One region of the Bradyrhizobium sp. Leo114 genome, then DNA from elsewhere that is predicted to be linked to it. Evidence: predicted binding sites of a transcription regulator. Region 1 holds the regulator's gene; the other holds the start of a gene.
The links. Region 1 encodes LexA, which represses DNA repair genes until DNA is damaged. Its sites were predicted from a motif close to TGTTCNNNNTGTGTTCNG; they were not measured.

Region 1 (3,386 bases):
CCCAGATCGCGAGATCTTCCGCTGCGACGGTGAGCCAGCCGAACCTGAACATGTATCGGCCGGGCTGGGCCACCCGTCCGGCTTTTTGCCATGTGATCTTGGTGACCACCGATCATGCCCCTTGCGAATAGTTCAACAAAACCACATCTGCCCCGGGATGGCCTCCGGGGCCGCTCGAATACTTTGCTTTTCACCCGCGGCAACGTCCCGCCGGCCGAGACCGGCGGCGCACGCTGCCCGAAGCTCTCAGCCGATGAACAGCGGGTTCGGCGCGGGGCGCTGGTCGACCGCCTTCGGTGCCGGCTCTGCAACATGATGCGTCACGGGCAATTGCAGCACGGTCGCCCGCTGCCCTTCGCAGAGCTGGGTCACCAGCACATGGCTGCCATCGGGGAAGTCGATCGCGTCGTGATGACGATCCCGAATATGCGCATCGATCTGGTTGAACTTGCCGACACGGAAGCCGGTCGTCTTGGTCCAGATCCAGCGATTGTCGTAGCGGACGTTATCGGCGAACGCGAGTTCGGTCCCGGGAAGCATGCAGACTGCGACCGTCGGATCGCTTTCCGAAGCGAAGCCGCGGGTCGAGGTACCGCGGAAGGTGGTGGTGATAAGCGTCTCTCCAACCTGGGCGGGACGCGTCGCCACGGCATGCAGGCTATAGTCACACATCGGATTGCTCCTCATTCGAGATAGCCGACCCGGCCTGGGAAGAGGCGCAGGCCTCTATCAGAGTGGACGATAACTTATAAGCCTCTGCTCCGTTCTTGGCATTTGTACGGCCCGCGCCCTCTAGCCGTTCACAAACACGATAGGAGGCGCTGCCGCACATCTCCTTGCACCGAGAGTGCCCCGGCGAACTTACCGGGGCTCTTATTCTAATCACTCTAAATCGTTCTTGTCAGTGTCCTTGAGGGCAGATCACCCACCAAAGTACCAGACGAGCTGCTGCGTCCTCGTCGGCTCAGTACTTGCGATAAAGCCCGATCAGCTTGCCCTGGATCCGCACCCGGTTCGGCGGCAGGATGCGGACTTCGTAGGCCGCATTGGCAGGCTCAAGCGCGATTGACGCGCCGCGGCGCCGGAAGCGCTTCAGCGTCGCTTCCTCCTCATCGATCAGCGCCACCACGATGTCGCCGGTGTTGGCGGTGTCGTTACGCTGGATCAGCGCCATGTCGCCGTCGAGGATGCCGGCCTCGACCATGGAATCGCCGCGCACCTCGAGCGCATAATGCTCGCCGGAGCCGAGCATGTCGGGCGGCACGCTGATGGTGTGGCTGCGGGTCTGCAGCGCCTCGATCGGCGTACCCGCCGCGATCCGGCCCATCACGGGAACGGCGACGGGACGGTTGCCATCGTCTTCGGCCACGGCCGCGCTGGTCGTGCGCTTGCCGAGCGTGCCCTCGATGACGCTCGGCGTGAAGCCGCGGCGGCCGTTGCCGGCGGCGGAGAGCTCAGGCAGTTTGATCACCTCGATCGCGCGGGCGCGGTTCGGCAGGCGGCGGATGAAGCCCCGTTCCTCCAGCGCCGTGATCAGGCGGTGGATGCCGGACTTCGAGCGCAGGTCGAGCGCGTCCTTCATCTCGTCGAAGGAAGGAGGCACGCCGGCCTCTTTCAGCCGTTCGTTGATGAAACGCAGAAGTTCATACTGTTTGCGCGTAAGCATCGCGAGCATTCCCCCGGTTGGTAGCGTCGTTCGATCCGAGACTTGAGAAGAGCTGATCTCGGGAGTCACGCACTCCCATTCGTAGACAGCGAGTTTCGAAACAAATCATGAACGGACACTATATGTTCGATATGTGTTCCGCAACCACTTAATTTCTGGTGAACGCGACCAGAGATGCTCCGGCAGGTGTTGGTCGCAGCGTCATTCAGGCAATCGGAGGATGTCGCAAGGCGCGCCTTTTGCTGCGGCCGGCGCGAATGGCGGACGGATCACAAGTGCCTGCGCCGCAGTGAGATTCCCAAGCAGCGAACTGTCCTGCTTGGTGACCGGCGTTGCGATCAGCGTGCCGTCGTCGCGCTCTTCGAGTAGCGCACGAAGATAATCTTCGCGCTGATCGTTGGCGGCGAGATCGCGGCCGAGCAGGGCGCTTTCCGTCACGTGATGAATCGCCGAGCGGCCGAGCAGGGCCCGAATCAACGGCACCAGGAACAGATAGGCGCAGACATAGGACGACACCGGATTGCCGGGCAGGCCGATCACTCGCATCGCGCCGAGCCGGCCATGCATCATCGGCTTGCCCGGCCGCATCGCGATCTTCCAGAACGCCATGGTCACGCCCTCGGCCTCAAGCGACGGCTTCACGAGGTCATGGTCGCCGACCGAGGCGCCGCCGGTGGTGATGAGGATGTCGGCGCCCGCGGCATGCGCGCGGCGTATGCCGTGGGTGGTGGCGGCAACCGTGTCGGCGGCGACCCCCAGATCGATCGCTTCAGCGCCTTCTGCACGCGCCATCGCCCGCAGCGCATAGCCGTTGGAATAGACGATCTGGCCTGGACCCGGAGAGGTGCCCGGCATCACGAGTTCGTCGCCGGTCGCGAGCACGGCGACCTTGGGTCGGCGCCGCACGGGGAGTTCCGGATAGTTCATCGACGCCGCCAGCGACAGCGCGCGGTCGGTCAGCCGGCTTCCGCGCCTCAGCAGCACGTCACCCTCGCGGAAATCGACGCCGGCGGGCCGGATATGCCGCCCGGCGACAGCGGCCTCGGTGATGGTGATGTGATCGCCATCGACCCGGGTGTCCTCCTGGATCACGACCGCATCGGCGCCGGCGGGAATGACGCCTCCGGTGAAGATCCGTGCCGCTTCCCGCGGACCAAGTTCCCGATCGAACGGCCGGCCCGCGGCGACTTCGCCGATCACCTTCAGCCGCGCGCTCAAGTCGGCGGCATCGGCGGATCGCACCGCATAGCCATCCATCGCCGACATCGCCAGTGGCGGCTGAGTACGCTTTGCCGCGACGTCACGGGCAAGCGTGCGGTGATAGGCGGCATCGAGTGCGACCATCTCTTCCGGCAAAGGTTCCGCGCCGGCGAGAACCGCGGCAAGCGCATCGGCGACCGGCATCAAGGCCACGGGCAACTCCTAAATTCCGAGGGCGAGAAGCGCGTTCGTCACATCATCCGGTGATGTGACGTGAATGGCTGCGAGGCCCATCGCCCGTGCGCCGCGGATGTTCTCGGCGGAATCGTCGAAGAACACGATGCGCGAAGCCGGCACGCCGATCGCCTTTATCACGTAATCATAGGCGTCCGCGTCAGGTTTCCGTAGCCCGATCGTGGAGGAGAAGAAGATCTGACGGAAGTGGCCGAGCACGTCCGAATAGGCTGTCGAGAAATGCTCGATATGAGGCGGATTGGTATTCGAGAACGCATAGAGCGGC
Region 2 (3,386 bases), on a different contig from region 1:
GATCTCGCCGATATGCTTGCCGCCGATCTTGACGCACAGCGCTTCCGGCTTGAGGCGATAGCCACTGCAGGCGGCGCAAGGAATGTCGGTGAAATATTTCGCCAGCTCCTCGCGCGCCCACTCGCTCTCGGTCTCGCGGTAGCGGCGGTTGATGTTGGTGATCACGCCCTCGAACGGCTTCTTGGTGTCGTAGGAGCGGACGCCGTCCTCATAGGAGAACTTGATCTCGTCGTCGCCGGAGCCGTGCAGGATGGCGTTCTGCGTCTTCTTCGCCAAGTCCTTCCACTTGGTGTCGAGCGTGAACTTGTAGTGCTTGCCGAGCGCGGTCAGCGTCTGCAGGTAATAGGGCGAGGAGGACTTGGCCCACGGCGCGATCGCGCCCTTGCGCAGGGACAGATCCTTGTCGGGAATGACGAGGTCCTCGTCGACATGCTGCTCGATGCCGAGGCCGCCGCAGGCGGGGCAGGCGCCATAGGGATTGTTGAACGAGAACAGCCGCGGCTCGATCTCGGGGATGGTGAAGCCGGAGACCGGGCAGGCGAACTTTTCCGAGAACAGGATGCGTTCCGGTCCGCTCTTGTCGTGGATCTTTGCGGTCTTCTTCTTTTCTTCGGCGGGAGCTGCCGCCGGGGCGTCGGCGAATTCGATCACCGCAAGGCCCTCGGCAAGCTTGAGCGCGGTCTCAAAGCTCTCCGCGAGACGCTGACCGATGTCGGGGCGCACCACGATGCGGTCGACGACGACGTCGATGTCGTGCGGAAACTTCTTGTCGAGGCTCGGCGCTTCGGCGAGCTCATGGAAGGTGCCGTCGATCTTGACGCGCTGAAAACCCTTCTTGAGATATTCGGCGAGCTCTTTCCGGTACTCGCCCTTGCGGCCGCGCACGACCGGCGCCAGCAGATAGAGGCGAGTGCCCTCGGGCAAGGCGAGCACGCGATCGACCATCTGCGAGACGGTCTGGCTCTCGATCGGCAATCCCGTGGCCGGCGAATAGGGCACGCCGACGCGGGCCCAGAGCAGGCGCATGTAGTCGTAGATCTCGGTGACAGTGCCGACGGTCGAGCGCGGGTTCTTCGAGGTGGTCTTCTGCTCGATGGAGATGGCGGGCGAGAGGCCGTCGATCTGGTCGACATCAGGCTTCTGCATCATCTCCAGGAACTGGCGGGCATAGGCCGACAGCGATTCGACATAGCGGCGCTGGCCCTCGGCATAGATGGTGTCGAAGGCAAGCGAGGACTTGCCGGAGCCGGACAGGCCGGTGAAGACGACGAGCTTGTCGCGGGGAATCTCGACGTCGATGTTCTTGAGATTGTGCTCCCGCGCGCCGCGGATCGTGATGGCACGCGTTGAGGAGCCGGCGGTCGGTTGGCGCTTCGCCCTGAGCACTTCATCCATATCGGCATTTCCAGGCGCTTGTAAGCGCGCCACGTTATGGGCGCGCGTCGTCGGAAATCCCTACCACGGCGCCGATGGGGTGATGCCGGAACATAGGAAGAACGGGCGACGATTTCCAGTGCTCAGCACGAATCATCAACGATTTGTTTCTGATCGCATTTCCTGCGTGCAGCTTTGGCAGTAGCTGGCAGCAAGAGGGGCCCGCGCAAGCGGAGCTTCGCAGATGAGCGGCTCGGAACTAACGACACGCAAACAAAAAGGCCGGCGCAAGGCCGGCCTTTTCTTAAGATTGATATCCGATCGCGAGATCAGTACCGCCCGATGATCGGAGCGCCGCCGAGGCCGAACTTGTAGTTCACGCGGACGGTGACGAGGTCGATGTCCTGCTTGATATTCTCGGTGGCGAAGAGGCTGCCGGCCGGGCCGGCGAAGCCATTGTTGACGAAATCGTAGGAGCGATTGCCCAGGAAGATGTGATTGTACTCGGCGCCGACCGACCAGTTCGGCGCAAAGCCGTACTCGATGCCAGCGCCAACCGAGGCTCCCCAGCGGGTGTCGTTGATGTCGTTGGTGATCGGGAAACCGGTGAAGGCGTCACGCACGCGGTAGCGATCGGCGACCACGGCCGCGCCGCCCTTGACGTAGAACAGCACATTGTTGGCAGCATAGCCGATCTGGCCGGTGATCAGGCCGAAGGCGTCGACCCTGGTCTCGTTGGTGTCGATGCCCGTCAGCAGGCTGATGTTGCTGCCCTTGAAGTCGGCCCAATTGCCCTGGCCTTCGACGCCGAACACCCAGGTGCCCATCTGCCAGCGATAGCCGATCTGACCACCAGCAGTGCCGCCGTCGGCGTTATGGGAGCCGTCACTGAAACCAAGGACGTCCCAGCGGTTGCGGCTCGTTCCCCAGCCGCCGTTGCCGCCGATATAGAACCCGGTCCAGTCGTAGACGACGGCGACGGGCGCCGGCGGAGCCTTGACATAAGGGCGCGCGGCAAGATCGGCAGCCGAGGCGGGCGCAGCCAGCGCAACCAAGGCAACCGTTCCAAGCAAAAACTTCTTCATCGTAGCTCTCCAGCCTTTGTTCGCTTCAATTTGGTCCCGAAGCGTTACGGTATTAAAGACGCGAGCGCCGCGCCGTCGTTTTAGGCATATACTCCGATTCAACCGGAAATACCGTCGCCGAAACGCAACACTTCACGGCGAAGTACCGGGAACATAAGTTAATGGTTTTCTTGATGTTTTATGGAACCCCAGGGTCGATTTCGGGTTCCATCCTGGCCGCACCAAATTTGGGCCACAATGCCACCACGATTATGTCAAGTTGCATGGAACAAAACTGGAACAATGGCGCGGCTGGTGCTATATGTGGATAACCGCGCAATGGACGGGGAATGGCTGCGCCCGACGGTGTCGGCGAGCGTATAGGGTCCGTCAGCAATGTAAGATGTGGTTAGCGAAGACTGAATGTGGCCGCCGTGTAACCGGCCGGCCCAGTGATTGAGTGGAGAGCGGCGATGGCGGGAAGCGTAAATAAGGTCATTCTGGTGGGCAATCTCGGCAAGGACCCGGAAATCCGGCGGACCCAGGACGGCCGTCCGATCGCCAATCTGAGCGTCGCGACCTCCGAGACCTGGCGCGACCGGGCCACCGGCGAGCGCAAGGAAAAGACCGAGTGGCACCGTGTCGTCATCTTCAATGAAGGGCTCGCCAAGGTCGCCGAGCAATACCTGAAGAAGGGCGCCAAGGTTTACGTCGAGGGCCAGCTCCAGACCCGGAAATGGACCGATCAGAGCGGGGTCGAGAAATATTCGACCGAAGTGGTGCTGCAGGGCTTCAACTCCAACCTCACGATGCTGGACGGCAGGGGCGGCGGTGGCGGCAGCTTCTCCGACGACATGGGCAGCGGTGGCGGCGATTTCGGCGTCAGCGGCCCCTCGAGTTCCGCGCCACGCCGCGCCGTGCCGGCCGGCGCCCGCAACAACAACGACA

Region 2: uvrA (excinuclease ABC subunit UvrA) is a predicted target of LexA. The motif match lies at 1,482-1,499, and genes of this name have one in related genera.

The regions. Positions count from the first base shown of each region.
Region 1 covers NZ_JBUYEN020000024.1:9,699-13,084, reverse strand. The annotation lists gene ACZIRK_RS26580 (hypothetical protein) at 1-109, opposite strand, end outside; gene ACZIRK_RS26575 (hypothetical protein) at 247-672, opposite strand; gene lexA (transcriptional repressor LexA) at 965-1,666, opposite strand; gene ACZIRK_RS26565 (molybdopterin molybdotransferase MoeA) at 1,868-3,079, opposite strand; gene ACZIRK_RS26560 (HAD-IA family hydrolase) at 3,089-3,386, opposite strand, start outside.
Region 2 covers NZ_JBUYEN020000028.1:83,977-87,362, forward strand. The annotation lists gene uvrA (excinuclease ABC subunit UvrA) at 1-1,395, opposite strand, end outside; gene ACZIRK_RS29200 (outer membrane protein) at 1,704-2,459, opposite strand; gene ACZIRK_RS29205 (single-stranded DNA-binding protein) at 2,912-3,386, shown strand, end outside.